DNA from 3 places in the Priestia sp. JV24 genome. Region 1 is predicted to be linked to each of the others. Evidence: riboswitches for the same ligand, from Rfam matches in the RefSeq annotation. Region 1 holds a riboswitch; each other region holds the start of a gene.
The links. Region 1 has a riboswitch for cobalamin ahead of OK414_RS10160 (ABC transporter substrate-binding protein). Riboswitches for the same ligand answer to the same signal wherever they lie in the genome.
Positions count from the first base shown of each region.

Region 2: it holds a riboswitch for cobalamin, as region 1 does, so the genes downstream of both, OK414_RS25520 (ribonucleoside-diphosphate reductase subunit alpha) here and OK414_RS10160 (ABC transporter substrate-binding protein) in region 1, are expected to answer to the same signal.
Region 3: it holds a riboswitch for cobalamin, as region 1 does, so the genes downstream of both, OK414_RS13750 ((2Fe-2S) ferredoxin domain-containing protein) here and OK414_RS10160 (ABC transporter substrate-binding protein) in region 1, are expected to answer to the same signal.

Region 1 is NZ_JAPCIN010000015.1:162,212-173,078, forward strand. It holds gene OK414_RS10135 (polysaccharide deacetylase family protein) at 1-364, opposite strand, end outside; gene OK414_RS10140 (BrxA/BrxB family bacilliredoxin) at 606-1,043, shown strand; gene OK414_RS10145 (class I SAM-dependent methyltransferase) at 1,172-1,957, shown strand; gene OK414_RS10150 (YpjP family protein) at 2,338-2,940, shown strand; gene OK414_RS10155 (thioredoxin family protein) at 3,129-3,443, shown strand; cobalamin riboswitch at 3,535-3,668, shown strand; gene OK414_RS10160 (ABC transporter substrate-binding protein) at 3,926-4,885, shown strand; gene OK414_RS10165 (adenosylcobinamide amidohydrolase) at 4,974-5,582, shown strand; gene cbiB (adenosylcobinamide-phosphate synthase CbiB) at 5,587-6,573, shown strand; gene cobD (threonine-phosphate decarboxylase CobD) at 6,548-7,627, shown strand; gene OK414_RS10180 (bifunctional adenosylcobinamide kinase/adenosylcobinamide-phosphate guanylyltransferase) at 7,624-8,184, shown strand; gene cobS (adenosylcobinamide-GDP ribazoletransferase) at 8,181-8,954, shown strand; gene OK414_RS10190 (histidine phosphatase family protein) at 8,912-9,526, shown strand; gene OK414_RS10195 (bifunctional adenosylcobinamide kinase/adenosylcobinamide-phosphate guanylyltransferase) at 9,478-9,903, shown strand; gene OK414_RS10200 (cob(I)yrinic acid a,c-diamide adenosyltransferase) at 9,900-10,469, shown strand; gene rarD (EamA family transporter RarD) at 10,604-10,867, shown strand, end outside.
Region 2 is NZ_JAPCIN010000023.1:823,830-834,696, forward strand. It holds gene OK414_RS25510 (hypothetical protein) at 1-203, shown strand, start outside; gene OK414_RS25515 (ribonucleotide-diphosphate reductase subunit beta) at 233-1,276, opposite strand; gene OK414_RS25520 (ribonucleoside-diphosphate reductase subunit alpha) at 1,293-3,536, opposite strand; cobalamin riboswitch at 3,669-3,855, opposite strand; gene menC (o-succinylbenzoate synthase) at 4,135-5,238, opposite strand; gene OK414_RS25530 (o-succinylbenzoate--CoA ligase) at 5,242-6,705, opposite strand; gene menB (1,4-dihydroxy-2-naphthoyl-CoA synthase) at 6,788-7,606, opposite strand; gene menH (2-succinyl-6-hydroxy-2,4-cyclohexadiene-1-carboxylate synthase) at 7,623-8,432, opposite strand; gene menD (2-succinyl-5-enolpyruvyl-6-hydroxy-3-cyclohexene-1-carboxylic-acid synthase) at 8,436-10,190, opposite strand; gene OK414_RS25550 (isochorismate synthase MenF) at 10,177-10,867, opposite strand, start outside.
Region 3 is NZ_JAPCIN010000016.1:240,847-251,713, forward strand. It holds gene cobM (precorrin-4 C(11)-methyltransferase) at 1-531, opposite strand, end outside; gene cobI (precorrin-2 C(20)-methyltransferase) at 528-1,229, opposite strand; gene cbiE (precorrin-6y C5,15-methyltransferase (decarboxylating) subunit CbiE) at 1,232-2,428, opposite strand; gene OK414_RS13725 (cobalt-precorrin-5B (C(1))-methyltransferase) at 2,418-3,521, opposite strand; gene OK414_RS13730 (precorrin-8X methylmutase) at 3,525-4,172, opposite strand; gene cobK (precorrin-6A reductase) at 4,178-4,945, opposite strand; gene OK414_RS13740 (sirohydrochlorin chelatase) at 4,942-5,853, opposite strand; gene cobJ (precorrin-3B C(17)-methyltransferase) at 5,872-7,494, opposite strand; gene OK414_RS13750 ((2Fe-2S) ferredoxin domain-containing protein) at 7,508-7,888, opposite strand; cobalamin riboswitch at 7,990-8,170, opposite strand; cobalamin riboswitch at 8,288-8,467, opposite strand; gene OK414_RS13755 (hypothetical protein) at 8,615-8,773, opposite strand; gene OK414_RS13760 (M42 family metallopeptidase) at 9,124-10,161, opposite strand; gene OK414_RS13765 (cation:dicarboxylate symporter family transporter) at 10,270-10,867, opposite strand, start outside.

The DNA of each region.
Region 1 (10,867 bases):
TTTGATGCTTTAACATAAAGAAAGTTGCTTTTACGTTATATTGACGCAAAGCATCTAAAATATGAAGAGTATCAGGTGTTGGACCATCGTCAAACGTAAGATAAACAGGCTGTGTAAGAGCTTGATTTTGATCGTTCACCGTATTTCCTACATACATATTATGGTGAAGTGTATTAAGCAGCTTCTCAGGCTGTGCTGAAGATGCAGCTTCTTTCAGCGGCAATGCAGTAGATGCTAAGACTTGCTGAGATGAAGCAGATTCACTTCCTTTGGCTTCTGTAATAAAAAACAAAGAAGCGACAATCACTAACACTAAAGACAGAAATGCATAAAATCGTTTGTTTGGCTTAAATCGCTGGTTCAATTTGAAAATCCTTTCTACTAAACTACTATTTACTACTATAGTACAAAAAATGGAATATTAATAGTAAAAATCGACATTTTTATGGAAAAAACTTAGATGATATGACCCGGTTTTGATCTTTTTTTGTCAAATGAAAAAGGAGAACGGGACAACGATGAGGATTTGAAGAGTGAGTAGCTAGATTTTTCCTGGTTTTTATAGTATGCTTTTAGCGTGAATGATTGTTAGGAGGAATGTTAATATGTCAATGGCATATGAAGAATATATGCGTCAGTTAGTTAAACCAATGCGTCAAGAATTAACTCAAGCTGGTTATGAAGAATTAACAACAGAAGAAGCAGTAGTTGATTTTATGGAAAATGTTGAAGGAACAACTTTTGTTGTCGTTAATTCAGTTTGTGGGTGTGCTGCTGGTTTAGCACGTCCTGCAGCGACACAAGCGTATTTACAGTCTGAGCAAAAACCAAATCAAGTGGTAACAGTTTTTGCCGGTCAAGATAAGGAAGCAACAGCTAAAATGCGTGAATATTTTGGGGACATTGAGCCCTCATCACCGTCTATGGCGCTTTTAAAAGGAAAAGAAGTCGTTCATTTTATTCCTCGACACGAAATTGAAGGTCAGCCGTTAGAAGTTATTTTTGAAAACATTTTAAATGGTTTTAAGCAGCACTGTTCATAAAATGTCCTGCTTTTGTCACATCTAGTATATAGATTTTTAGAGAAAAATCGCATATACTTTATAAGAAAAAGGATGTCTATAGACATCCTTTTTCTTTATGTAAATAGCCAAACAGTGTAGGGGGAGTTATGAAAGTGATTGTTACGACTGCTGGTCGAACAAATGAACAGATGATTGTAAAAGCCAAACAAGTAGCCACTGATTTAAGTATACCTTTTGTAACAAGAGAGAAGAAATCCGTTGCAGATCTTCAGAATCTTCAAGCTGCAGACGTGCTGGTTGTCGGTAAGAATAGAGTAGAATTGCATGTCCAAAATGAAGAGGAGCCTATTTTTTTTCATCCAAATTCCGCTATGTTTAGAGTGAAGAGATGGCTGCGAGGAGAACGTGATTCGTTTATTGAAGCTGCTAGTTTGGAAAAAGGAATGAGCGTGCTTGACTGTACACTTGGTCTTGCATCGGATAGTATGATGGCGAGCGCAGCGGTAGGGAAAAGCGGAAAAGTTGTCGGACTAGAAGGCAACCGCTATGTAGCTTATTTAGTCAAACAAGGACTCTTAAATTGGGAAAGTGACGTACAAGAGTTGAATGATGCAATGAAGCGTATAAACGTGGTTCATCAAAATTTTGAATCGTTTTTGGCGTGTTGTGAAGATAATTCTTTTGATGTTGTCTACTTTGATCCTATGTTTCAAGAGCAAATTGAGGAATCGAATGGAATTAACGGTATTAAAGCAATAGCACTGTATACCACGCTGACGCCCATGGCTATACAAGAAGCAAAAAGAGTAGCCAAACAAAAGGTCGTGCTAAAAGATCATTGGAAAAGCAGTCGTTTTGAAGAGCATGGATTTACCGTGCAAAAACGAAAAACATCAAAATTTCATTACGGGACAATTGATATACAAAAATAAACAAAAAAGTAAAAAGAATCACGCTCATTGAAAAGACTTCCAAAACCTTTTAGGAATTAAAAAGTTTTGGAAGTTTTTTTTGTGAATTTCATCTAAAGTTCATAAAAGTATGATATATTTTTGAACATAAAAATACTTTTGTGTTTAAGCATCCAGCAAAAAAGGAATATCTTGTATAGGTTTCCGCTCGGTGTGACAACCTCAAACAGAAGAAGGAAGGTGCTAACTAAAAAGTTGTCGAATGCCCGTAGACAGCATAAATGAATAAGCAAATATAGGTAAAAAATTAATAAGTATGTTACAATACCTAGTGAGTTATGACAATGAATTTTACGATATGAAAAGACCATATGGGAAAAGATGAGAAAGGAAAGATACGAATGCCTAGATGGATAAAAAGAATGCTAGTTGTATTTATTACAGTATTTACATTTGGGCTTGTCACTCCACCAGAATATTTATACGTTGATGATGCAAAAGCGGACAAGCAACATAAAGCAGGGTATGTAAGAGAAACAACTCCTGTCACAGCTGTTATAGAAGATATTCATTTGCCATATGAAGAACCAAAATATGAAGACGTTTCATCATTTGTTACGTATGCAATGGAATCAGCTGAAAAACAGTCAGTGGAAAAATTCGGAACAAAAATTGGACCTGTCATTGAAGATGAATTTCGTCAAGCAGTGTTACCTAAAATTGAAGAAGTGCTGACCGACATTGGCACTGAACGTGAACAGTCAATTCAGAATCTCGAGATAAGCGAGCATCCTGCTGCTGGCTACGGTGAAAAGATTTTCCATGTATATGACCGGGAAACCGGTCAGGACTTAATACGATTTCATGTACGGCGTGAAAATCCTCCAAAAGATGGATACTGGTTTAATTTTCACTATCATGCGGCTGCAGATAATTTTCAGAAGCATTATGATTTAGGGAAAATTTATTGGAACCGAAACATGCCGCCTAAATGGTTTAGCTGATAATAGACACAACATTCTGCGATTTCGAAATGTTAGCTTTTTTAAGCTAGCATTTTTTTACGTCTAAAACCGTTAGGGTCTAAATAAGCTGAAACATTAGCACAACGATAAAAAAATCGTTTATAATGAAGTCAGACTTCTTACCATAGAATAGTGAGAAGGAACGAATAGATGCTGGAGGTAACACAATGAAACAATTTACGGAAGAAAAACAATTTCGCGAACAAATTAAGAACGAAACACTAAGCGTTGGGATTTTTACGACAACGTGGTGTCCTGATTGCAAACGTTTGGATATGTTCATTGATGAAATCGTTGATGAAAATACAGATAAAGCATGGTTTAAAATTGACAAGGATGAGTTTGAAGAACTTTCTGCTGAAAACAATGTAATGGGTATTCCTTCTCTTCTTGTATATAAAAACGGTGAAAAAATTGCACACTTGCACAGTGCAAATGCTAAAACGCCTGAAGCGGTCCGTGAATTTTTAGCAACTCTTTAATTCCTTAAGCTGCGAGAGCATTCTTGCAGCTTTTTTTTGTGAGAATGGCTATTTCCATTTTTCCATGAGTGGGGTATACTAGGACAAGTGAATAATCGTAAAGCAATAAGGTCTCAATTTAAAGATTGAGTGAAAAGGGAAGTCTGGTGAAAAACCAGCGCGGTCCCGCCACTGTAAGCGCTTTGTGCGTAAGTCAGGAGACCTGCCTTATTGTTAGCTGTGAAACCTTCGAGGAAGGGTGAAGCAGGGTAATGAACATACATATCAAGTATAGTGAACGGATTCTTTTCCTGCTTATCTTGACGTTACCTGCTTTGCTTTCAATTGAAAGTAAAGCTTTTTTATTTTGAAGCTGCCGGCGAGCAGTATACATAGTCAAAGCGGAAAAACGGGATAGCGCTGCTTTTTGCATGATCATTTGCTTTTTCTTTAACGTGGAGGTTTCGTATTCACAATGAACAATATATAGGGGGAGTATTTAGATGAAAAAATGGCTTTCGTATTCCATTATTGCACTGTTAGTCATCGTACTTGCTGCATGCGGTGCAGGCAGCCAAAGCAACAGTGATAAAAAAACGAAGCAAGATACGGCACAAACGTCACAAGCTGCATTTCCAGTGAAGGTAAAAGACGCGCGTGATAAAGAAATTACGTTGAAAAAACAGCCTAAGAAAATTGTTTCCTTAATGCCAAGTAATACGGAAATTGTATATGCCCTTGGCCTTGAAAAAGAATTAGTCGGTGTTACAAGCAACGATGATTATCCTAAAAGCGTAAAGAAAAAAGCGCAGGTAGGAGATATGAACGTTAATGCGGAAAAAGTTATTGCTTTAAATCCTGATTTAGTGCTAGCACACGCTTCAAGTATGGGCGTTTCGGATGAAGTATTTAAACAAATTGAAAGTGCGGGTATTCCGGTATTTGTTGTAAAAGATTCAACAACGTTTGACACGGTTTATGATTCTATTACGCAAATCGGTAAATTAACAGGTAAAACAAAAGAAGCTAATCAAACAATTAAAGACATGAAAGAAAAAGTAGCTTCAATTGAGAAAAAAGCAAAAACGATTTCAAAAGAAGATCGTAAAAAAGTATGGATAGAGGTATCAGGAGCTCCTGAGATTTATACAACAGGAAAAGGTACGTTCATGAACGAAATGCTTACTATGATCGGTGCTGATAACGTAGCGGCTAGTGAAAAGGGTTGGGTTAAGTTTTCTGAAGAGCAAGTTGTTAAGTTAAACCCTGACGTTATTATCGCAACGTATGATGCAGATAAAAATGAGATTATGAAGCGTCCCGCTTGGAGCAGCATGACTGCTGTAAAAGAGGGTAACATCGAGAAGGTTGATCAAAACAAAATCAACCGCTTAGGACCTCGTATTGTAGATGGCTTAGAGGACTTAGCAAAAGCAGTATACCCTGAGGTGTACAATAAATAAGAAGAGGGACCATATTCCAGTTCGAATTGAAAAGGGGATTGGTCCCTTTTCACATCTTAAAATTGAAGAACGGCCTGAGCTTTTAATCATGAAAACCGAGACTTCTTATAAAACATACAGCTCAGGGGTTTTAGGAACAGGCATTACGGAAACGGACACCTTTTACAATCGATTTGTTCACAAAGACTATTATTCAGATACTCCTTCTTTGGAGTATGAGCAATATTTGATGAAAGAAAATGTGCGCCATGAGCAAATCGTAGGGTTAATGACAGCCGTTTGGTTAAAAGAAAGAGCGATTTACTGTTATGAAGGCTACGGAGTAAGAGTAGCTTCCGTGATAACGGCTGGAGTAGGAAACGCAGTAGATATTACAGCTGACGAAGCTGTCCCGTTCTATTCTTCTCCCGGTACAATTAATATGTTTTTTTTCGTGGAAGGTACGCTTACGGATGCAGCGTTTTTACAGCTTTTTATTGCGGCCACAGAAGCTAAAACAAAAACGCTGTCACAGCTGGGTGTCATAGATCCGGCTACAAAGACGATTGCTACGGGGACATCTACGGACAGCATCTCAGTTGCAGCGTCTCAGCAAGGACCATTATATGAATATGCAGGCTCTATGACCGCTTTAGGGCAAGCGGTAGCCAAGCTGGTGAAAATAAGCTTAGAGCAGGGACTTAAGGGAAAGAGGTGAAGAAATGAGTATTACACAAGCGATAATTGCACACATGACGGCCATGACGATTGCTTTACTAATTGACCGAATTATAGGCGATCCCGAAAATTGGCCGCATCCCGTTCGCTGGTTTGGCAAATGGATTTATTGGATAGATTCTAGATTAAATAAAGGTGCAGGAAGACGATTTAAAGGATTGCTTCTTGTGATAAGTATGGCTGTGCTCGCAGGAGTTGTTCCCTTTTTGTTCCTCCATGCTTTGTACGGAGTTCATTTTATAGCAGGTGTTTTAGTAGAGGGCGTAATGATTGCGACTACTATATCCACTCGTTCTTTAAGCGAAGCTGCCTATAAGGTACAAAAGCCGCTTCAGCTAGGAGATATGGAGAAAGCTAGATATGAAGTAAGTATGATTGTGGGACGAGATACAGATCGTTTGTCAGAAGGAGAAATTGCCAGAGCGACGGTAGAGACCGTGGCTGAAAATACAAGTGATGGTATTACAGCTCCGCTTTTTTATGCATTTATAGGAGGAGGAGCCCTAGCCTTTTTTTACCGAGCTATTAACACATGTGATTCGATGGTTGGGTACAAAAATGACCGCTACTTTCTGTTCGGCTACTTTAGTGCAAAAACCGATGACGTATTAAACTATATTCCAAGTCGGTTAACTGCAGTGGTGATGACGGCTGTTAATGTAGCAAAAAGCCAGTATTCTCTTGGGCATGTAACGAGTTTGATTAAGCGTGATGCTAAGAAGCATCCCAGCCCAAATAGCGGATACGGGGAAAGCGCAGTGGCTGCTCTGTTAGGTATTCAACTCGGCGGGCTTAATACATATAAAGGCATAGAATCTAATCGTGCAAAAATGGGTGAACCACTCATTCCTCTGCAAGCCGGTCATATTGAACAAGCTGTTTTCATTATGAAAAGGACGGTCTATGCTACGTGGTTATTATATCTTTTGTTAGGAGGAGTTATTAGTGCTATTACCTACACATGGAGCTAATCCTAATGTCTTTTTAAAAGCAATAGGGGCTGAGAATTTGTCGCATATAAAAGACTTTAGCGTGAATACAAATCCTTTAGGGGCTCCCCTTGTGCTTCACGAAAAGTGGAACGAATTCAAGGGTGCAGCGTTTAGTTATCCTGACCCTCAAGTAACGGAGCTGAAAAATAAACTTGCAGCTCATCATCATGTTTCAGCTGCTCAAGTGCTGCCTACAAATGGCGCCGCTGAAGCGTTTTTCCTTATTGCTTCGTTATTTTCAGGAGAGAAAGCAGGGATTGTACAGCCGACTTTCGTTGAATATGAACAGGCAAGTAAAGCTTATGGATGTGAAGTGACATACGTTCCTTTAGCTGAAGAAAATGGCTGGAGCTGGGATATAGAGTTGATTATGAGTATTCTTCCGGACATAAAAGTACTGTGGATTTGTCATCCAAATAATCCAACGGGCGTTATGTATAGTCATGAGGAATGGATGAAAGTAGTAAAAGCTGCTGCTCATCATGGTACATACTTAATGATTGATGAGGCATTTATTGATTTTGTCGAACATCAGCCTTCATTTGATTCTCTTATTCTGGATTATGAGCATATCATTGTTGTGCGTTCCATGACAAAGATGTTTAATATTGCCGGGGTTCGTCTTGGCTATATTTTGGCAAATGAAAAAATCATTAGCAAGATGGCTAAAAAGCAGCCTCCTTGGAGTGTAAATGGATTGTCGCAGCAAATAGGCATGATATGTGTGGATGAAAAAGATTTTGTAAAAGAAACCGTACATTATATTAAACAAGAACGGGAACGGACCTTGAGTGAACTAAAGGAATGGGGGCTTTTGGTTTCTCCTTCTCAAACAAACTATTATCTTTGCAGCGTTCCGTCTTCTATTAAAACGCGCGAATGGCTTGTCTATTTAGCAAGCCATGGCGTGGTAGCTCGTCATACTGAAAACTTTCCATTTTTAAATGGACGCTATATCCGTTTGGCTGTGAAAACGAAAGAAGAAAATGACTATTTACTTAACGTAATCAAACAAGGACTTGATGAAATATGATCATCTTTATTAGCGGAGGCGTTCGAAGCGGAAAATCAAGTGCAGCGGAGAACATGGTTCAAACTTTTTGTACAAAGCGCGCTGTTTATATTGCCACAAGCAGGCAAACAGATAAGGAAATGCAAAAACGCATCCAGCTTCATCAAAAAGAACGCCAAGCAGCGAACACGCCTTGGGTAACGATCGAGCAGTCTGTAGATTTACAACAAATTCTGCCAAATCTTCAAAGTGATGATGCTATACTTTTGGATTGTGTCACGAACTGGCTTGCCAATGAGCTTTTTTTAACAGAAAAAAGGTGGCAAACAAAAGAAGGGAAACAAGCGGTTTTTCGTCATATGACAGAAACGCTCGATAAGCTGTTTGCGCAGTCTCAGACGGTTGTGCTAGTATCTAATGAACTGTTTGAAGCGGGCGTATTAGAAGAGCCCACATATAGCTATATGAAGATATTAGGGAAATTACATCAGTATATTGTAGAAAAAGCAGATGTGGCTATTTGTGTAGAAGCGGGAATCTATCGTTTTAAAAAAGGAAAGGAATGTGTAGATATATGAAAGAATGGATAGCCATACTACGGATTTCTCTCCAGTTTTTTACGATCTTACCACTAGCTAAAACTGTTCAATGGACTGAAAAAAGAACGGCACGCTCACTTTTTGTACTGCCTTGGATTGGTATGTTACTAGGCTTGATGTTTTATAGCTTTTTACAGCTGCTTCAATCTTCACCTATCACTACGATTGTTGATAGTATTTTAGTTTTGCTTTTACCGCTTGTTTTAACGGGTGGCCTTCATTTAGACGGCTGGATGGACGTAAGCGATGCGTATTTTTCTCATCAGTCAAAGGAAAAAAAACTGCAGATTTTAAGTGATCCGCACGTTGGGTCTTTTGCTATTCTTTCTCTTATGGTTCTGCTGCTGCTGCGTTTTAGTGCGATCTATGAATTAGTGTCTCTTTCTTCCTTATCAATTTGGGCATGCTTAATTGTCTTTACCCTTCCAAGAATTGGAGCAGCCTTTTCGTTGATGAGAGATAAGCCCGCTAAAGATACGGGTCTGGCTGCTTATTTTCAACAAGGAGTCACCAAACGGTCTATTTACGGATTTATCATCATGAGCCTATTCTTAGTTGCTATTTTCGTTATTTTTATGGACAATAAATTCATTATTCTTTTCTTTGCCGGTTTTTTATGGCTCTGGATACGATTTTATCGTTCGCAGTTTGGTGGCGTAACAGGAGATGTTATAGGGGCAACCATTGAAGGAGGAGAAACATTTTTATGGATAATTCTTTGGTTATCACATGTATTCGTCACGGCATGACGCTTGAAAATCAACAGAAAAAATATATAGGGTGGAGTGATCCGCCTTTAAGTATAGAAGGGAAAAATGAATTGAAAGAGCTTTTTCTAGAACCTCAGCTCGTTATTTCCAGTGACTTAAAAAGGGCGCTAGAAACAAGTGCAGTTGTTTTTCCAAAATCTCAGGTGGTTAAAAATAAAAATTGGCGTGAGCTGCATTTTGGAGATTGGGAAGAGAAGACGTATGAAGATTTAAAAAACATACGGGCGTATAGAAATTGGATTGATCACTGGACAGAACATACGCCTCCGAATGGTGAAAGCTTCTCAAACTTTTCAAACCGAGTTTGGGCAGCGTGGGAAGAAGCGGTCGATTTGGCGGCCAGTCAGCAATTGCGTCACATTGCTATTGTGTCGCATGGCGGCCCACTGCGTTTACTTGCATCCCATTTTAAACAGACAGCGTCGCTTTGGGATGTTTCTTTTTCTTATGGAGAAGGTTTTTCAGTAGCGTGTACATACAAACAGGCAAAGGAGAGAAGAGCATGCATTTCGTATTCGGCGGTGCATTTACCGGCAAAAGAAAATGGGTGAAGCAGCATTATGCCAGTGAGTCGGTAAAATGGCATTATTTGTATGAAGACCCTGTTTTACCACTGCTTGAGTTCGAAGAAAGTTACATAGTGCTAGAAGGATTTGAGCACTATGTTAAGGAATTAATACATAGCGAGTTGGAGTCTCCGCACCTTGTTGTTAAAAAGTTAATACAGAAGTGGAGAGACAGCGGTGTATGGGAAAAGTTAATAGTGATTGGAACTGAAGTCGGCAAAGGGATTGTTCCTTTAGATCCAACAGAGCGGCAGTGGAGAGATGAATGCGGGTATGCGTATCAGCATTTAGCGGCACATGCCCGGAAAGTAGATCACATTTGGTACGGAATTGCTAATCGATTGAAGGAGGAAATACAATGAACATTTACACAAAAACAGGGGACAAAGGGCAGACAAGCTTAATTGGAGGACGAGTAAATAAAGATGATATTCGAGTGGAAGCATACGGTACGATTGATGAGCTAAATGGCTTTGTAGGTCAAGCGATTTATCAGCTGGATGAAACAACATTAAAAGATGTAAAAGAAGAGCTAATTACGATTCAACATGAGCTATTTGACTGTGGAAGTGATTTAGCATTTGCAAAAGATGATCATCCGTACAAAGTAACAAACGACATGATATCAGTACTTGAAAAGCGCATTGATGTCTATATGTCAGAAGCGCCGACCATTGAGCGTTTTATTTTACCTGGAGGCACACCTGCAGCGACAACGCTTCACATTTGCCGGACGATTACACGCCGCGCAGAACGGCTTGTTGTTGGCGTGCAGCGTGAGTATAAAATTAATGCGGCGGTGCTTCAGTATTTAAATCGTTTATCCGATTACTTCTTTGCTGCGGCTCGAATCGCTAACGCGCGAGAAAATGTACAAGATGTAGAGTATATTCGCAGTGCCAAAGTATTCAAACAGCCTAAAAAATAAGGTATAAAAAACGGTCGAGCTAAAAGCGATCGTTTTTTTATGAGCTATTTCGATAGGCGAAATAAAACTATAAAAAAGAGGTAAATGCATCTATAATGATAAGAGACAGAGAGATAAAGAAAAGAGGTTGAGAAATGAATCAAGATTCTAAGCGAGCAGGTATTGTTTATACAGCCAGCGCTTACGTTATGTGGGGGCTTTTTCCGCTTTACTGGAAGCTTCTTGGCGAGGTGAATGCGAATGAAATACTCGCTCACCGTGTCATATGGTCATTTGTTTTTATGCTTTTACTTTTGCTTGTGACAAAGCAAATGAGTGCTTTAAAGAAGACGCTTGGTTTATTATTTCGTAATACGAAACAAGCGGTCATTTTATTTGTGGCTTCAGTGCTGATCAGC
Region 2 (10,867 bases), on a different contig from region 1:
TGAAAACTGAACAACTGATTCATTTTTTTAAAGAAGAAGCAATAAAAGCAAATGAACAAACCTTTCCAATCTATGTACAATCTTTTACTCATTTATGGACATATAAATGGGGAACACTTGAAAACATTCCAGAAGAAATTGATGACTTAATTACCACACGTGCGTTAGAACTTGGACTTATTCACTTAAAAAAAGCTGACTAATCAATAAGGAAATTAGTCAGCTCTTGTATTTATAGATCATCAAATCCATTCGCATCTGATGCTTTTGTATATTGTCTTGATTTCTGTTCAAAGAAATCCGTTTTCCCTAAATCTACCTCTTGATAAGCAATAATCCAACGAAGAGGATTTTCAATCGGTGCTTCTGGGAAAGCAGCTCGGCCAAAGCCTAATTGATTACAGCGTTTATTAGCCATGTATTCAATATACTGCTGCAGTTCTTTCATCGTGATCCCGTCGAATTTTTCTCCGATAACAGATTCTGCCCATTCAATTTCAAGACGAGCTGCCTCTTGGAACGTTTCAACTACAAATGTTTCTAGCTCCTCCGTACGATAAGCTGGATTTTCATTTAGGACTTCCTTGAAAATCTTTTCAAATAACCCAACGTGAAGCTGTTCATCACGATTGATATAGTTAATCATCGTAGATGTCGCCACCATCTTTTGATTTCTCGCAAGATTATAGAAGAAAGCAAATCCGCTATAGAAGAAAAGGCCTTCTAAAATAACATCATATACCATAGACTTCAAAAAGTTTTCAACCGTTGCTTCTTCGCTAAATGCTTTATATCCGTTTGTAATAAAGTCATTTCGAGCACGAAGCTTTTCGTCTGTGCGCCAGTATTCAAATACTTCATCTTGTTTTCCTTTTGGTACAAGACTTGATAAAACATATGAATACGAATGATTATGAACCACTTCTTGTTGCGCTAAAATAATCATTAGAGCATTAATCGAAGAGTCGGTTACATAATCAGCTACTTTGCTAGCATAATCTGATTGAATACTGTCCAGTAGCGCCAGCAGGCCAATAATTTTTAAAAAGCTCTCTTGTTCGTCAGCCGTTAACCGAGGGAACTGCTTAATATCTTGACCCATATTAATTTCAAACGGCGTCCAGAAGTTAGCTAGCATACGCTTGTATTTAGGGAACGCCCATGAAAATCGGACGTCATCCCAGTTTAGAATATTTGAGCTCTTGCCGTTGATGATTCCTGTCGAACGGTTCGGAGCTGTTTCGTTCATTAATTCTCGTTTTAACATGCTTGTCATTAATTATTCACTCCTTTTAACTATGACAGCTTTCACATTCTTCAATCACTTCACTTGATGTTGAACGTACGTAGTAGGTCGTTTTTAACTTTTCTTTCCATGCCGTCATATGAAGATCCAGCAGCTCTTTTGCTCGGATATCATTTTGTACATATAAGTTGAATGAAATGGATTGATCAATATGGCGCTGGCGCTTGGCGTTTTGCTTAATACTCCAGTGCTGATCAATTAAATAAACGGACTTATAATACCAGTTTGTTGCTGGCGATAAATCTGGTGCCGTCACTGGGATTTTATAGTTTTTCTTTTCCTCTGAATAAAACTTACGGAAAATCGGATCAATACTTGCAGTAGAACCCGCGATAATAGATGTTGATGAATTAGGTGCTACAGCCATTAAGTAGCCATTTCTTATCCCATTGCTTTGAACTTCGTTACGCAGTTCACTCCACGCTTCGCTTGTGTATTTACGTGTTTCAAAATAAGCGCCTGACTCAAAATCTGAGCCTTTAAATAATGGATATGCACCTTTTTCTTTAGCTAAGTTCATGCTTGCCTGTACGGTTAAGTAAGCAATTTGCTCGTACAATTCATCGCAATATGCTACCGCTTCATCTGTTTCCCATGCTATTTTCTTTAAGGCAAGCAAATGGTTCCAACCAAATGTGCCAAGTCCTACTGCGCGGTACTTTTGGTTTGTTAGTTTTGCTTGAAGTACTGGCAAATCATTTAACTCAATAACGTTATCAAGCATGCGTACTTGAATTGGAATTAAACGTTCAAGCACATCTTCAGTTACGGCTCTCGCTAAGTTGATAGAAGAAAGATTACATACAACAAAATCGCCCGGATTCTTTGTAATAATAATTTTTCCGTCTTCCGTAATTTCCTCTGTTACGACCGTTGTGCTTTGGTTTTGCGTAATTTCTGTACATAAGTTGCTGCAGTAGATCATGCCCTCGTGGCGGTTTTGATTAGCTCGGTTAACCGTATCACGATAAAACATATAAGGCGTTCCGGTTTCAAGCTGGGAAAGCATAATGCGCTTGAAGATTTCAATAGCAGGTACTGTTTCTCTTGAAAGCTGTTCATTATTTACACACTCAGCGTAACGAGTGCGGAACGAACCGCTGCCTTCTTCTTCATCATAAAAATCTTCTAACGAGTAGCCCATCAGCGTACGAACTTCGTGAGGATCGAATAAGTGCCAGTCTTCACGTGCCTCTACTTTTTCCATAAACAAATCTGGCAAACATACACCAGTGAATAAATCATGCGTGCGCTGACGTTCGTCACCATTGTTCAAACGCGCATCTAAGAATGAAAAGATGTCTTTGTGCCATACGTCTAAATATACGGCAATAGCTCCTTGGCGTTGACCTAGCTGATCGACACTTACAGCCGTATTATTTAGCTGTTTCATCCATGGAATTGTTCCTGATGATACGCCTTTAAAACCTTTTATATCACTTCCTCGGCTTCTAATATGACCGAGGTAGACACCAATTCCGCCTCCATTTTTACTAAGCGTGGCCAAATCTGTATTGCTATCATAAATACCGCGTAAGCTGTCATCAATCGTATCAATAAAGCAGCTAGATAGCTGTCCGTAGCTCTTTCCTGCGTTTGAAAGTGTTGGTGTGGCAACCGTCATATATAGACTAGAAAGCGCCCAATACGCTTCTTTTACTAATGCTGTTCGATTTTCTTTCTTTTCTTGAGACATCAGCGTCATAGCAATGATAAGAAAACGTTCTTGCGGTAATTCGTATACGCGCTTATCATGTGATGTCGCTAAATAGCGATCTGCTAATGTCAACAATCCAATGTATGTAAATAAACGATCGCGTTCAGGAATAATGACTGAAGCAATTTCATTAATTTCTTCTTCTGTATATGTTTTTAATAGCTGCTTATTATAAATGCCGATTTTTGTTAGTTCTTGAATAAGCTGATAAAACGAACCGTACTTCTCTTTTTTATCGTAACCTCGGTTGTCCGCTGCTTTTCGATATAGTTCGTTTAAGTAGACGTCTGCCGCTACGTACGTCCAATCGGGTTCTTCCATTGAAATACGCTCTAAGGCTGCCAAAATTAGGACGTTTGCAACCTTTTCGTCCGTCATATTTTCCTTTACTGTAACAGTTTGAATAACCTTTTCCTCATACAAAGAAAAATCAAGCTGCGTAAATTCTTTTTTTAAACGTTCAATATATGCAGTTAATTCATGTAGAATTGTAGGCTTTAATGTATTCACCATAAATATGGCTCCTCTCTTCACTTCAAAATAAAAAATCGCTCACCGTACCTCGGTGAGCGAATAGAACGAAGATAGAAGAAGACACTAAGTCTTTTCTCAATCCTCGCTCTACCCTCTCACCTCCCGAAGAAGATAAAACGACATAAAAAAGGCAGGTCTCCTGACTTATGCTTCTTTTTACTTTAAGGCCTTCCCATGATGTTTACTCACAGTGGATCTCCTTATTTCATCAGCATTCACAGTTGCGGGAACAGCTTTGGATTTTCACCAAATTCCCTTTTAAGTCTTTTTATCAGACACCTTTTTCACTGGAAAACACAAAATATAGTATTTTATTATAGATTTCAAAACAACATATTGTGTTATGTTATAAACACATTATATAGGACAACTTAGAAAACTATCAACCTATTTTCAAAAATAATTTTGTTTTTTACGATAAAACTCTTCGACTTTTTTCATCAAACTATTCCATCATAACATGTTTTGACACGCTTGATGGAACAATGTGCTCTTTTTAAAAAATTTGTCCTATTTTTCTACTAAACATTGACAACCTCAATAAAAAAACCGTTTTTCATCAAAAAACGGTTTTTAATTATTTGTATTCTTTTTCAAATGATTTGATTGTTTTGATAAACTTTTTATCAATATCGTATCCTATCCCCGGTTTTCCCTTCACCTTTATTACTCCGGCTTCTACCTCTACTTCGGGCTTAATAATATCTTTTTCCCAATAGCGAGACGACGCAGAAATATCACCTGGTATCGTGAAAGAAGGGAGTGTGGCAAGGGCGATGTTATGAGCTCGTGAAATCCCTGCTTCTAACATTCCTCCAACCCAAAGTCTTACACCATGCCGGACGCATAAATCATGAATTTGCTTTGCTACGGACATTCCGCCAACTCGCCCGATTTTCACATTGATAATCTTACAGCTTTCTTGTTCGATTGCATGACGTGCATCTTCACAGCTCACAATACTTTCATCTAAGCAAATTGGCGTCTTTATTTGCTTTTGTAACAATCGATGATCAAGGATATCATCAGAACTTAACGGCTGTTCGATCATCATTAAATTCAATTCATCTAGTTTCTTTAATGAATCACTATCGCTTAAAGTATAGGCTGAATTGGCATCAGCCATAAGAGGAATGCTTGGAAATTCATCTCGAATTTGTTTCAGTAGCTCATAGTCAGCACCCGGCTTAATTTTCACTTTAAAGCGCTTATAGCCATCTTTCATGTAAGTCTTTATTTGTTCTTTCATTACGGAAATGTCATTTAAGCCAACTACCACTCCAGCTTCTACAGCAGACCTTACTCCGCCAATTACTTCAGATAACGGCTTGTTTTGCCGCTTTGCATACAAATCCCATACAGCACAGTCCAAAGCTGCTTTAGCCATGTTATTTCGCTTTAGAGGTTTGAATAACTTTTGAACATCCTCTGGTTTTTGAAGCTGCTGATGAAGAAGCGAGGGAATTAAAAAATCGTCTAACATATGAAAACATGTCTGAATCGTTTCTTCCGTATACCAAGGAGATGAAAAAGCAACGACTTCTCCCCACCCTGTAAATCCTTGTTCATCTTCTACTTCAAGCAAAATCAATTCTCGATCCTGTACTGTACCATAGCTTGTTGAAAAAGGAGAAAGAAGCTTCATGTCAATTTTATAAAGATGTACTTTTTTTATAATCATCGATTAGCTCCTTTTCTGTATGAACGATGATAGCTTCCGGCGTATGATTTTATTAGAAGCTGTTCGCGGCAGCTCCTCTACTCGAACGAAATACTTTGGAAGTTTGTACTTTGCTAAAAATTGTTGAATGTGTAAAGATAATTCTTCATCTGAAACGTCTTCGTTTACAACAATACATGCAGCTGGAACTTGTCCCCATTTTTCATCACCTACTCCCGTTACACCGGCCTCTTTAACAGCGGGATGCTTCAACAAAACATTTTCAATTTCAGCTGGATATACATTTTCTCCACCTGAAATAATAAGGTCTGAACGTCTGTCTAACACATATAGAAAGCCTTCTTCATCCACTTTCCCGATATCTCCTGTATAGAACCAGCCTTGTTGAAGGGCTTTTTCAGTAGCTTCTGGTTTATTTAAATATCCTTTTGTAACATTTGGACCTTTAACAATGATTTCTCCTGCTTCGCTGGTCTCATTTCCTTTTTCATCTACAATTTTCATTGCACATGGAAATAATGGTTTACCTGCTGATCCCAGTTTTCGCAAACTATCTTCAGGTGAAAGCGTAACGAACTGTGAAGATGTTTCTGTCATTCCATACGTTTGATAAACAGGAATTTCTTTATTCACACAAGCCTCTAAAATAGTAAGCGGTGCAGGTCCTCCTCCTAAAAGCATGCATCGAAACGTATGCGGATATTTTCGTTCCCCTAACTCATCGAGCATGTTGGACAGCATGGAAGTGACAACCGAAATAATCGTTACCTCTTTGTTTTCAATTGCTTCATTTACTGCTCTTGCTTCAAACCGTTCTTCTAAAATGATTTTCATTCCGTAAAAGACGCTCCGCATTAAAATAGATAAGCCGCTAATATGAAACAAAGGAACCGCTATAAGCCAGCAGTCTTTTTCGTTTAATCCTAAATTAAGCGCTGAGCCAACGGAACTCCACCAGTGATTTCCATACGTCTGCAGCACTCCTTTTGGATGACCTGTTGTTCCGGACGTATACATAATGGTAAATGTCTCCTCGAGATTCCACGTTTTTTGAAAATCCGTTTCTGCTTCTGGAGAACTTTTTAAAGCAGGTAAAGTAAGCTGAGTAATGGAACTTTGGAATTCTCTCATTAAAAATGTTTCATCCGCAATAAGCAACGACACGTTTGCATCTGTTAGCTGATAATTAATTTCTTCGTTTGTCAAACGCGTGTTGACGAGCAGCAACCTTGCACCAATATAAGAAACCGCATGTAAAATCTCAATAAACTCCACTCTATTTTTCATGTATAAAGCAATGGTATCGTCTTGCTTTACACCGTTAAACGAAAGCTGCTGTGCTACTTTTTGAACACGTTTATGAAGCTCTTGAAACGTAAGAGACGTTTGGGATGTTTCTACCGCCACTCGATTTGGCGTCAAATATGCTCTTTGCATAAGCCCATTGGGAATCGTTTGGCTACTCATGAATTTCTCTCCTTTTTATACTGATTAACTAAATTAAATTGAAAAAACAGCCTGATGATAATCACCAAGCTGTTTCAGCTGTTTAAGGGAAACGTGGGAACTGTTGGAAGTCTGGATTGCGTTTTTCCTTAAATGCATCGCGACCTTCTTTTGCCTCATCGGTTGTGTAATAAAGAAGCGTTGCGTCACCCGCAAATTGCTGGATACCAGCTAAGCCATCCGTATCAGCATTAAATGCTGCTTTTAAGAAACGAAGAGCGGTTGGACTTTTTTCTAACATCTCTTCACACCATTGAATTGTTTCAGCTTCAAGCTGTTCTAATGGAACGACCGTGTTTACTAATCCCATGTCTAGTGCTTCTTGAGCGTTGTACTGACGGCATAAGAACCAGATCTCACGCGCTTTCTTATGACCTACGATGCGAGCTAAGTAACCAGAGCCATATCCTGCATCGAAGCTTCCAACTTTAGGACCTGTTTGTCCAAATACTGCGTTATCCGCTGCAATTGTTAAGTCACATACAACGTGAAGAACGTGGCCACCACCAATTGCATAGCCTGATACCATCGCAACAACCGGCTTTGGAATTACGCGAATTAAACGCTGTAAATCTAGAACGTTTAGACGTGGAATTTCATCTTCTCCTACATAGCCGCCGTGGCCGCGAACTCTTTGGTCTCCGCCTGAGCAAAATGCTTTATCTCCAGCACCTGCTAATACAATTACTCCAACGCTTGCATCGTCACGAGCATAAGCAAATGCATCGATCAATTCCATTACTGTTTTTGGACGGAATGCATTGTGCACTTCCGGACGGTTAATCGTAATTTTAGCGATTCCGTTATATGTTTCGTATAAAATGTCTTCATACTGACGTACTGATGTCCATTCAACTGTCATCTTTATTTCCTCCTAATTATGTAGTAGCTAAGAACTCACTTACTATTCTACCAAAAATCTCGGGTTGTTCCACGTGAATTGCATGGCCTGTCCCTAAAATAATTCTAGAAGTAGCATTTGGTATTAATGTTTGCATTTCTTTGGAAATTAAACAAAACTTTTGATCTACTTCTCCTGTAATAAGCAAAACCGGCATCAACAGATCGTCCAGCTTCTCCCAAAGGGACGGCTGGACTCCTGTTCCCATTCCTTTCAAACTGTTGGAAAGGCCGATTTCTGTATGCGAAAGTCTTTCTTTACGCACCGCTTCTTGAACATGGCTAGGCAATTGCTTTTGAGAACGAAAAAGAGGAATTCCCTCCCAAAATTTAACAAATTCTTCAATTCCATTTTTCATAATGCGGCTCGCCAGCTGTTCATCTTTTTCTTTTCTTAGCTTTTGTTCTTCCCGCGTTTTTAAACCAGGCGATGCGCTTTCTAATACCAACTTTTTCACATGGTGTGGATATCGCTGGGCAAATGAAAGAGCAAGCCTTCCTCCCATCGAATATCCAATTACATTCACCTGTGATAAAGATAGCTGTTGAAGAAGCTCATGCAGTGCTTCAACAACTGCTTCCATTGAATATGGTTTGATTTCTTTGGGAGCTGCTGATTGGCCATGACCAATAATATCAACAGCAATTACCTGATAGTCTTTAACGAATTTCTTCATAAAGGTACGCCAAGTTTGAGAAGAGCCGGTAAAGCCGTGAAGCAGAAGCAGCGGCTCTCCTTTTCCCTCGGTGTGCACATGGTAAGATACACCACTTAATTTATACCTCATTGCCTATTCCTCACCGTTTGACAAATTTATTTCCTCGGAAACAAGTTTCCACAAACTGCGATGAGTCTCTACATTTTCTGTACGAGTTGTACGAATCTCTACAACATGCAACCCGCCCTTTGTGAAAGCATGGTTCATTGCATGTCGAAATTCTTCCCAGCTGCTTGCTGAAGAAAATGTGCCATCATACAGACGAGTGGCATGCTCAAAGTTTAATCCAGTTGGCGTACCGAATAAAAATTCAAAGTGCTTTTCTTGTTTTGACTGCGGTAAAAATGAAAAAATTCCTCCGCCGTCATTGTTAACTAGCACAACGGTTAAATTTAAATTATGCATTTTAGCTGCCAGCAGACCATTTAAATCGTGATAAAACGATAAGTCACCAATAAATAAAACGGTGTGATCGTAAGCCGTGCTTACGCCTAGAGCAGAAGAAACTACACCATCAATTCCATTTGCGCCCCGATTTACAAAGAGTGGAATATCTTTTTCCGTATTTAAGAAGAAAGAATCAATATCTCGAACAGGCATTGAATTTCCAGCAAACAAAGCCGTGCCTTCAGGTACTACATCAACAATTTCTTGAACTACTTGTCCTTCGAACCATTCCTGGCCAGAAGTTAGTGTTCTCAGAGCCTGTGCAGTTTGAGCATTAATCTTTTTCCACAGACTCAGCCATGAAGTAGATTCCTCTTGATTCGCTGAAAGACGCTTGATCAGTTCTTCACAAAATAATGTCTCATCGGCTTCAATCATCACTGTCGAACGTAAAGTAGGGTCTCTCCAGCCTTTACCTTGGTCAACTACAAACATTTCTGTCGGCTCGTGTGCTTTCAAAAATTGCAATAGCGGTTTCGATACCGGCATCGCGCCAAAACGAATGACAACTTCAGGGTAAAAACGCTCATCAACCTTATCACTTTTTAAAAATGTATCATATGTCTCTATTACATTTTCTTTTGAATGCTTGCCGCTTCTTAATTGTGATAACGGATCTGCGAGCACTGGAAAGCTTAAAGATTCAGCTAAACGGCATACGCTGTCTACTGCTTTTAAAGACATTTGATCTCCGCATATAATAAGTCCTTTTGTTGTTCCCTCTAAGCGCTTCGCAATTTCTTCGAAACCTTTTTCAGATAGAGATGCTTCTCCATGAATAGCAGACACATATGATTTACCGCGTTTCCCTTGACTCCATAAATCTTCAATAGATAAATCTGGTACAATCGGTTCACGTAAAGGTACGTTAATGTGTACAGGACCGCTCGGTATAGCTTGAGCTGTATGAACAGCCCTTGAAGCTACTGTTCGAATATAACGATTCATATCTGCACTTTCTTCTGGTAAAGCTGTATCTACAAACCACTTCGCATATTGACCGAAAAGATGATTCTGATTAATGGCCTGCGGGGCACCTATATCCCTTAACTCATGGGGACGATCCGCTGTGATAACTACTAAAGGAATGCGTGAGTAGTGAGCTTCAATTACTGCAGGATAATAATTCGCTGCAGCTGTTCCGGATGTACATACAAGCGCCACTGGTTTTTTCTTTGCTTTTGCTATTCCTAGAGCAAAAAAGCCGGCGGAACGTTCATCAATATTTAAGTGCACATGAATATCAGGGTGCTCAGCCATAAGCATCGCAATAGGCGTTGAACGTGACCCTGGACTGACCACTACTTCTTCAACATTTGCTTCTACTAATTCATCCACGAATGACGCAATATACGTTGTTAATGATTTAATGTGTTCCACGCATAATCCCTCCTAAAGCTGAAAGCATCGGGTTGAATTTAATTCTTGTTTCTTCATATTCACTTTCAGGCGTAGAATCTGCTACAATTCCACAGCCCGCAAATAAAACGGCTTCTTTTTGCTGAATAACACCAGAGCGGATTCCTACTATAAATTCACCGTTTCCGTTGATATCCATCCATCCTAAAGGAGCTGCATACCACCCTCGGTCAAAGGATTCTAGCTGTCGAATAATAGGCAAGGCCTCCTGTTGAGGATATCCTCCTAGCGCTGGTGTTGGATGGAGCTTTTGAATAAATGAAAATAGCGTTACATCTTCCTTTATACGCCCTTTAACAGGTGTATACAAATGTTGAATATGCTTTGTTTTATATAAACTTGGCGTACTTGGAATTTCTACTTCATAACAATAAGAATTCATCGCTTCTTTAATCATATGAACAACAACATCGTGTTCAATTAAGTTCTTGGGATCTTGAAGCAGTTCCTCACCTAGTTCGTGATCTTCCTGCCTTGTCTTTCCTCTTGGAATCGAACCCGCTAAACATGTGGAAAACACATAATCTCCTTGTTTTTGCACTAGCCTTTCTGGGGAAGCGCCGATAAAATGCTGATGCTCTCCCTCTAAAATATATGTGTAGCTAGTTGGCTGTTCCTTCAACAGACGCTGAAGCACG
Region 3 (10,867 bases), on a different contig from region 1:
TATAAATTCTTTCATTACTTTTTTTGTGAGCGTCGCGCTTAAAAATAACGCAATGGTACATTTATGTTTTGCTAAATCAGTTAATTTTTCAAACTCAGGTACAGGCGTTCTTCCTTCAGCACGAGTTAAAATAACCGTTTGAGTCAAATCTGGAATGGTTAATTCTGCTTCAGCCGCTGCAGCAGCAGCGAATACGGAGCTGACGCCCGGAACGATTTCAATATCAACGCCTTCTCTTTTTAAAAGCACCATTTGTTCCATAATGGCTCCGTACATAGCAGGATCTCCGGTATGTACTCTTACAACCATTTTTCCTTCACGCATGCGTTCAAGCATCGTACCGACCATTTCTTCTAAATGCATACCCGCTGTTTTTAACACTTCAGCTCCTGGTTTAGACTTAGCAACTAGCTCTTGACTTACCAGTGAGTCAGCGTACAAGACAACATCTGCTTGCTGAAGTAATTTTAAGCCTTTTACGGTAATTAAATCTGGATCTCCGGGTCCAGCTCCGATTATGTATAACTTCATTTTCGCACCACCATTAGCGTTAAGTATTGTAAATCAGCTCCTTCTAGTTCTGAAGCTTTCCAGATAATTTCTTCATCTGACGTTACTTTTGTCACCACTGACGCTTTTTCAAGCAGATCAAGCTCTTTTAAAAGACCAACCATAAAATCGATGACTTTGGCCACTTTAATAAAAATGACGCAGTCGTTTTCCATTAATACTTTTTTCATTGTTTCATAATCTTCACGAGCAGGAACAATCGCTACGTGTTCATCACCGTCTGCTAAAGGAATACCTAAGCGAGATGCCGCTCCATTAATAGATGAAATGCCAGGAATTACTTGAATCGGAGCTTCAGGGTGACACTCTTGCATTAGACGCATCATGTGAATAAACGTACTGTAAAGCATAGGGTCGCCCTCTGTGACAAATGCTACATCTTTTCCTTCCTGGAGCTTTTCCCATACTCGTTCTACCGTTTCGGTCCATTTTCTTTCCAAAATAGCAGGATCTTTTGTCATTGGAAACACAAGGCCGAGCATGTCTTTTTCATTTGCACTGAAATAGACATCAATAATTTTTTGGGCATAGCTTTTGCTTCCTTTTTGCTTTTTCGGATACGCAATAACGGGTGATTCTTTTAATTTACGAAATGCTTTTACCGTGATTAGTTCTGGATCTCCTGGTCCAACTCCAAGTCCGTACAATGTTCCAATCATGTTCATTCTCCTTTTTGGGCTGTAATAATATAAATAGGGTTTAAAGCATCAAAGCGTGTTAAATGTAAAATTGGCTTGCTCCTTGAAATTTGTGCAAGGGTAACAGCAGTCTCAAATCCTCGCTCTTTAAAAGCTTTCATCGCTTCTGCTAAATTTTCAATTGTCACGGCGTTTAATACGATACGTCCTTCTGAATTTAAGCGGCTGCAGCACACGTCCAAAATGGTTTCCATGCCTCCTGCTGTCCCTCCAATAAACACTGCATCAGGATCAGCAAACTCATTTAGTCCTTCTGGTGCTTTTCCGTGCACAGTGTGGGCATCAACCCGAAATTTCGCTAGATTTTCCCTGCAATTTTCTAAGTCTGCTTCATTTTTTTCCACAGCAAAAATTTGTCCTTCACGCGCAATTTTAGCCGCTTCAATTGCCACTGAACCTGTACATGTTCCGATATCCCACACGACGCTGTCTTTCTTTAGCTGCAGGGCGCTAATACTAAGTGTACGAACTTCTTTTTTAGTGATAAGTCCTTTATCTGGCTTGCGTTGAATAAATTCATCATCTTCTATTCCAAGAGGCCAAACTGGGCTTTTTTCTATCTGTTTTAATATCACGACATTAAGCGGAGAAAAGAATTGATTCGCCGCTTCTTCCAGCGAAAGCAGCTGACAGCGCTCCGTTTTTCCACCTAAATTCTCTGCTACAAACATCTTGTATTCTGTCATGCCAAATGACAATAAGTAGTTTGCCAGAGCACTAGGAGAATTTTGCTCATCGGTTAGAATCGCCACTGTTCTATAGCCGTCAATGCGCTGAGCCAGCCCTTTTATGCTCCTGCCGTGCACGCTTGTAAAATAAGCGTCTTGCCATCGCTCCTTTAGGCGTGAGAATGCAAGCTGAATAGAACTTAAATAAGGGTATATTTCAACGTCTAGCTTCGTAGAAAGATAGCTTCCTATTCCGTAAAATAACGGATCACCTGAGGCTAACACAACCGCATTTCCTTCTTCGTTTTTTAAACGTTCAACAAGAGAAGAAAGCCCTCCTTCAATCGCCACTTTTTCTCCTTTAAAATCTTGAAAAAAATCAAGGTGACGCTTACCTCCAACTAGCACATCGCTTTCATAAATCCACTTTTCATACATAGGAAGCAAACTTAACTTTCCGTCGTCACCAATTCCAATAATTTTAATTGCCATGTTGCACCGCCTGTCCTAAAAAATCTCCTTTTAATGTGTAAAGAGACGTATCGACATCGATTCCGTCCCCTACTTCCTTTAACGCTGATAAACAGCAGTACTCGCACAGTTTTTCAAAAAACTGATGATGACCGCTTTGTGTCATTAAATCTCCCACTTGAGAAGCTGTGTTTGCACCTTTTATTTCCTCTACCAGTTCAGCAGAAGCGCCTGACTCAGAAGCTGCTGTTGCTAAAAAATTAAAATCAATGGGTGCACTTTTTGAATGAACCATCATAACGCCTTGCGCGACTTTTGAAAACTTTCCCATCATGCCTACGAGCGATACTTTTTTCATTCCTTGCTTTTTACATTGTTTTAACGTAAATCCAACAAAATCTCCCATTTCGATAAATGCTTCTTCCGGAAGATCTGGGAACTGTTTCATTCCATACTTTTCGCTTCGGCCCCCTGTCGTAATGACGACGTGCTCACAATTACTTGCTTTAGCAACGCTGATTGCCTGCACGATGCTTGCTTTATAAGCAGCTGTTGAGAACGGAACGACAATCCCCCGCGTCCCCAGTATCGAAATGCCTCCTAAAATACCTAGACGCGCATTTAATGTCTTTTTCGCCATTTCTTCTCCCTGAGGAACCGAGATGACAATCTTAACGCCTTTTTGTATATTGTATTGGGCTAAAAGCTGTTCAGCCGTTTCTTTCAGCATCTTTCTTGGAACAGGGTTAATGGCTGCTTCACCGACAGGAACCGGGAGGCCGGGCTTTGTCACACGCCCTACTCCCACTCCTCCATCAATGATAATGCCTGCACCATTACACCACGAAACTTCAGAAATAATCAGCGCTCCGTGCGTGGCATCGGGATCATCTCCAGCATCTTTAATGATGCTAGCTACAGCGCTGCTTGTACGATACTCGCATTCTTCAAGATGAAACGTAGCAAAGCGGCCGACAGGTAGGTAAATCGTTGACTCATCTTGCACTTCTCCTGAAATTAGCGTAAGCAGAGCTGCTCTCGTAGCTGCCGTTGCACAAGCGCCCGTCGTATAGCCTTCTCTGAGTTTCTTAGGTTCTTTTGGTACTTCCTTCATGCGTTACACCTGATCTGCAAGAATTGAAATTGCATTTAATGCAGCAACCGTTACCGTACTGCCGCCTTTTCGCCCGATGTTTGTAATAAACGGCACGTCAAGTTTTGCAAGTTCTTCTTTAGATTCAGCTGCTGAAACAAATCCTACCGGCAGACCAATAACAAGCCCAGGCTTCGCTTCTCCTTCTTTAATCAAACGAATTAATTCAAGTAAAGCTGTGGGTGCGTTCCCAATTGCAAAAATTCCACCGTCTGCTTCTTTGATAGCTTTTCGCATAGAAATAATTGCACGCGTTGTATTTAAGCGCTTTGCTTCTTCCATTACGTCCGGATCTGAAATATAAACTTTGATTTCACCGCCGTGTTTTTCAATTCGCTGCTTGTTTGTTCCTACTTGCACCATTTGTACATCTGCAACCACTTGCTTGCCGCTGCGAATAGCTTTAATTCCTGCTTGAATCGCATCCGGATGAAACAGCATGCTGCGTCCAAGCTCAAAGTCTGCAGACGCATGAATTACGCGCTGAACAATTGGGTACTGTTCGTCTGTAAACGGATGAGACCCAAGCTCTTCTGTAATCATCTCAAAACTTTTTCCTTCTATTTGCTGAGGCTGAACAGTTAACGGTTTAAATTCTGTACGAAAATCCATCTCAATCAACTCCTAGTTTGGTTTACTAAAGCATGAACCACTTCTTCAAAAGTGGAATACACGGTCCCATACTCAATTTTCGGTCGCCCAATCATAATAATATCTAAGCCTAACTCTTTGGCTGCTTCCACTTTTTCATCCACAGATCCAACTTTTCCGCTTTCTTTTGTGACCATGACCGTCACTCCGTATTGCTTATACAGTGCTCGATCAAACTCTTTTGTAAAAGGCCCTTGAATAGCAATAATATTTTTTTGCGGAAATCCTAATTGCTGGCACTTTTCCATATTATCCAGCCTTGGAAGCATACGAGCAACAAGCCGTACATCTGAAAGAGGAAGCAGCTTTTCTGTAAAAACCTGCAGCGTTTTGCTGCCTGTTGTCAGCATAATAACTCCTTTTTTCTGAGCTGCTACTTCTGCTGCTTCTTCATACGTAGAAACCATCGTCATATTATCATAGGCAAAAGCCTGCGAAGCCCGCTCATAGCGTATGTAAGGAATCGCTGTTTCAGCAGCCGCGCCGATAGCATTTTTAGATGCTTCTTCTGCAAAAGGATGACTTGCATCCACAATAGCTTTTACACGATGTTCGTTTACAAAATCCATCATATCTTCTTTTTTGAGACGTCCAATTTTCACTTTCACTTCTGCACGCTGTAATTCGATAGCTGCGTTTTCGGTTACAACCGTTGCCGTAACCTCATGACCTGCTTTTTTCACTTGCACGGCTAATGCACGTGCATCGCTAGTTCCGGCTAACAATAAAATCATTTTAGCTCGCCGACCTTATCTTCATGGTGGTCGTGGTCATGATGGTGATCGTGGTGATGGTGTCCGTGATCATGGTCATGATCGTGATGATGGTGGTGATCAATATGCTCCATAATGCCGAGGCGATATTGACACGTATCGCAGTTCATTTTCACTTCACCTTCTAATCCTTCTTCAGCACGTTCTTTTAAAATTGTCTGCAGTTTTGGATGAAAACCGAAATAGCCGGCTAGCTTAAACTCGATGTTTTCATGCTGCATTTTATACTGCTTCACCATTTCTTCTAATCGCTTAATTAGTACTCCTGTAAATAAGAAATACGGGAGAATAACCACTTTTTTAGCGCCCAGTTTTAAACATCGCTCTACCCCTTCATCAATCAGTGGAGCAGTCACGCCCATAAAAGAAGTTTCAACGATTTTATAGTTTGTTTTTTCCCAAAGAAGGCGCGTAATTTTATATAGATCACTGTTTGCATCAGGATCACTTCCTCCTCGCCCTAAGACAATAACAGCCGTGTCTTCAGCTGGAGTTTCTAAATTCTCTCCTGATTCTTGTAATCTCGTTTTTAAAATTTCCAGGGCTTCTTCATGAACGCCAATGGGACGTCCGTATACGAAGTTTACGTGTGGATATTTTCCCTTAGCTTCATCTATAGCCGCCGGAATATGTATTTTAGAGTGGCCGGCAGGCAAGAGCATAATTGGAATTACAACTACATCTTTTGCTCCTTTTGCCACACATGTATCAATGCCTTGACTTACATTTGGGCGTTCAAATTCTAGAAAACACGTTTCTACTAAAATAGATGCGTCCCAATCATGCTTCATAGTCGAAATAAATTCGCGAATTTGATCGTTCCCTTCAGGATCTCTGCTTCCATGACCGACAAATAAAACTGATTTCATATAATGCCCTCCTATTTTTTAATCTCCACACGGAGCTGGTTCTACTTTTATTTTTGGTGTTATATCTTGATAGTCGAATCCATAAACGTTCTTCACACGCTTAAAGAATTTATGAAATCGCTCATTAGGATGACCTTTTTCTTTATATTCATGGACAATGTTCTCGACTATTTCAATAATGTCATCAGGTGCTATGCCTTCCGCCACAATTTGACCTGAATGCGCATTGCGTCCAACCGTTTTAGCTCCTAAAAATAAATCAAACGCACCTTTTCTATAGACAATGCCGATATCTTCTTGAACTGCGCCATAGCAGGCCATGCCGCATCCATTAATACCAAGCTTCAGCTCTTTTGGCATGTCCATTCCCCCGAGGCGCTTTTGTAATTCTTCCGTATGTGGAATAGCATCGCTTTTTTCTCCGTCACAAAAATCACACGCTTTGATTGTGAACACATCTCCGACCGGAGATAGTAAAAAGGAAGCTGCTTGGAGCTTTTTAATAATCACATCTGGTTGAGTCGTTGGGATTTGCAGTTTGATTTGATGGTCAGGTGTATACTCCATCGTACCTTTTTCACCAACAACTTCTGCTAGTGTTGTCATTTGAACAGGCGTGAATTTCTTATTTGCAAGTCCTGGACTAACCGCCACTTCGAAAATGGACTGTATTGGCTGATGTACGACCGCAGAAGTAGGTTCACCTAAAATTGCTTGAAGCGCTTCTTCTGCAAGAACTCGTGAAGTTGCTGTTTCTTCTGGTGTGGTCTGAACTGCTTCAATAGCTGAAGCTGTTTGCTTTACAGTCTCTTCTTGATCGAGAGCCCACGGTTCCGCTTCTTTTCGAAGTCGCTGATGCGGTCTTAGCGGCTGCTCCGTTTGGTTAAGGGTATATTTCCGCTGATATCCGCGCGGTGTAATCATTAAATCGTCGTAAAAAAACGTAGATGAATTCCCGACAACAACGGTAGTCAGCATGCCAATTTCATGATTTAACATGTCTTTTAAGTTGGTCATTACGACTTCTTCACGGTGACGATAAGCGCTTTTCACAAGACCAACAGGCGTATCAGGAGAACGGTACTTTAATAGAATCCTCTGTGCTTCAACAATTTGTCTTGTTCGTCTTCCGCTTTTTGGATTGTAAAAAGCCACTACGAAATCTGCTTGTGCAGCTGCTTCGATTCTTTTTTCGATTAGTTCCCATGGCGTAAGGTGGTCACTTAAACTAATTGTACAAGCATCATGCATCACGGGCGCTCCAAGGAGGGATGCGCATGAATTAATAGCCGAAATGCCAGGAATTACTTCCAGCTCTACGCCCGTTTCTTTTTTCCAACCTTTTTCAATCAACACTTCATACACAAGGCCTGCCATTCCATATACTCCTGCATCTCCGCTTGAAATGACAGCCACGGTTTTTCCTGCTTCAGCTTGCTTTACAGCTTCTTGTGCACGGCTTACTTCTTCGGTCATTCCCGTACTAATAATTTGCTGATTCGTTAACAGTCCTTGAATTAATTCCACATAGGTTTTGTAACCGATGATCATATCACTTTCTTGAATGGCTTCTCTTGCTCGCTGTGTAATATGTTCAAAGCTTCCCGGCCCAAATCCGATAACTAACAGTTTACCTTTCATGCTAGCTCCTCCTTTATGCGTTACTTTTTACTTTATCAATTCCTTCTATGGAGTCACTGTTTTCCGGGGAAACGAAACCATTTTGATCATATTCATAAATAATCGATTCCTTTATACTGCAGCCTCCTGCTAAATGTTCTTCGACAATCCGGTGAGCCACGGTTTCAGTGACCTGCTTGTACCAATCTCCTGAAGGATACACAATAGCTACAGGAGCATCTTTACATCGTCCGTTACAGCGTGTACGCGTTGTATGAACCGTTTCATCCAAATCCAGTTCCGTCACTTTATTTCGAATAGCTTGGGTGGCTTCTTCTCCACCTTTTCTCATACAGCTGCTTCCATTACAAATCAATACGTGATGTTTTGTTCCGTTTAAGTTCCACGTCGTCACACTCATTCGCTCCTTTACTAAAAAAAGCGCCTCTATCAATGATAGAGGCGCAGAAAAATTCAAACTAAGTTTTTGCACTTCCACCTATATCCCGTAGGGTAAGCTTCGCATTAAAGAAAGGCTGGTTTCCTGACTTCGATTCATCACTTGACTGCGCCTTCCCGAATACAGTGGCATATGCAATCAGCTCATCTTCACAGTGGCGGGTACCGCGCTGGCTTCACACCAGACTTCCCATTTAACACAATGTAAACATTGCGCACCTTTTTTGCACGATATGTAGTTTTACGACATGAGAAAAACCCGCTTCGCTAATATGCGAGCGGGTAAAACGTCAGAATAAGAGTGTACACGAATGCCACTTTAAGCCAACGTTTCCCTTCCCGCTCCCCGGAGAAATAGAAACTTCACAATAAAGACAGGTCTCCTGACTTGTGTATCATTCTACTTGAGAACCTTCCCGTGATTTTTCCACAGTGGTTATACTCGTTCGTCCACACTTACAGTTGCGGGGGCAGTACTGGTCTTTCACCAGTTTCCCTATTAAGCCTTCTTGGCATCTTTGTTGTTGCTGTTTGATATATATGAACCTTTTAAACTATCAGAATAATAGAAGTAACTACCATATCATAGCGTACATTTTTTTTTATTTCAACTCTATTCTTTTCGAAAGATACAAGCATCTATAAAAAAAACAAGAGCATAAAGTCAGCTCTTGTTTTTTCATTATATAGCTACTAATGTTAAATGAGGATCGTTATAATACACCACTTCTGAAAGAACTTTACAGCCATTTGTTTTGGCAAAAGCTTCTCTCGCCTGCTTTTCAGTTTCAAATTCAAACATTTTCATTTCTTTTCCAGCATATACCGTCAGTACCCACATGAAAAGATTCGCCTCCGATTATTGTAGGGATCGTTATATCCACATTATGCCGAAACCATTTCCTTTTGAAAACCCATTCTACAAAACTTGTCACAAGAAACTTTTAAAAATTTAAAAACATTTTAACTTCTGTAAATGAACAAAATGTACAAAAGGTTTAAGCAATATTACACCTCTTTAAAAAGGTGCTTTTTAACCAACTGTTGCTTCACCAGTAAAAAATATATAGTATTTATTAAAAAAAAGAAGCCGGACAGCCGGCTTCTTTTTTAGGAAAGGAAAGTACAGACATCACAATCCCGTACTTCTCTTTATTTTGCATAAAAATACACTAATTAAATATTCCTTTCTTAAAACAGAACCATGTTCGACTGCACATAGTGATAAAGAAGCTTATACGTATGGTTTAATGAATCTTGATGCGTTCTCTCAAACGCATGAGAAGAATCAATTCCTGGACCAATTAAGCCGTGTACGATATCATGTCCAGCACGAATAGCAGCAGAAGCATCTGACCCGTAAAACGGATAAATATCTAATTTGTACTGAATATCATGCTGCTTAGCTAGCTCCACCAAATGCTTTCTCAAACCGTAATGATATGGGCCGCTTGAATCTTTTACACAAATAGACACGGTGTATTCATCGGTAGATTGTCCATCTCCCATAGCACCCATATCAACCGCTAAGTATTCTACTGTTTGAGGTGTAATGTTCGAATTTCCTCCGTATCCAATTTCTTCGTTATTTGAAATGAGAAAATGCGTAGTGTATGGCAGTTCGATCTGTTCTTCTTGAATTGTTTTCATGAGCTGAAGCAATAAAGCTACGCTTGCTTTATCATCGAGATGACGAGATTTAATAAAACCGCTTTTTGTTATTTCTACACGAGGATCAAACGAAACAAAGTCGCCGACTTCAATTCCAAGGCTGCGAACATCTTCTGCGCTATGTACTTTTTCATCCAATCGAATTTCTATATTTTCTTGATTTCGCTCAGCTTTCCCTGCATCTTTATACACATGAACAGATGTTTGATGCATAAGGATGGTTCCTGTAAATACTTCTCCTGATGAAGTTTCAATTTCACAATATTCTCCTTCAATAGAATTGTAACGAAACCCTCCAATCAAGTCGATTTTCAGACGTCCACTCGGTTTGATTTCTTTTACCATAGCACCTAATGTATCGACATGAGCCGTCAGCATGCGGTGGTGATCTGTATCTTTACCGGGAATAGTAGCGACTAAGCCTCCTTTTCGATTGCGATACGTTTGAATATTTAGCTCTTTTACATAGTCTTCGACAAATGAAATTACCTTTTCTGTATTTCCAGAAGGACTGGGAATCGAAACAAGCTTTTTAATTAACTGAACAGTTTCCGTCATTATGACACTTCCTTTGTCTCTCATTTCTTTTATTTTACCATATGTTTCAAAAAAGATAACAGGCAGCTCCAAACAAAACAAGCCGGGCAGCTGCCCGGCTTGTTTGTTTTAAGCTATGTTTGATTTCTTTAATTCATTTGTATAATTTAATGATTTTTGCTTATCAAATTCGCCTTCAGACTTCGACATCACAATTGCAGCTAAAGCATTTCCTACTACGTTAACTGTGGTACGCATCATATCAAGAATGCGGTCAATTCCTGCAATAAATGCCATGCCTTCAAGAGGGAAGCCCATAGATTCAAGTGTAGCAAGTACAACTACAAACGATGCCCCTGGTACACCAGCCATTCCTTTTGAAGTTAACATTAGCACAAGAAGGAGCTGAATTTGATCCATAATGGAAAGGTCGATGCCGTACATTTGAGCAATAAATAGCGATGCCAGGGCCTGATAAATGGTTGAACCATCTAAGTTAAACGTGTAGCCTGTTGGAATAACAAACGATGTAACCGATTTAGAACAACCGAAGTCTTCCATCTTTTTGATAAGAGATGGTAAAACGGCTTCTGAACTTGCCGTTGTAAAAGCAAGAAGCAGCTCATCTTTTAACACTTTTATCAGCGTAAACATGCTTGTTCCAGCCATTTTAGCAATAATTCCAAGAACCACAAGCACAAAGAAAATCATGGTGAAGTAAACGGCG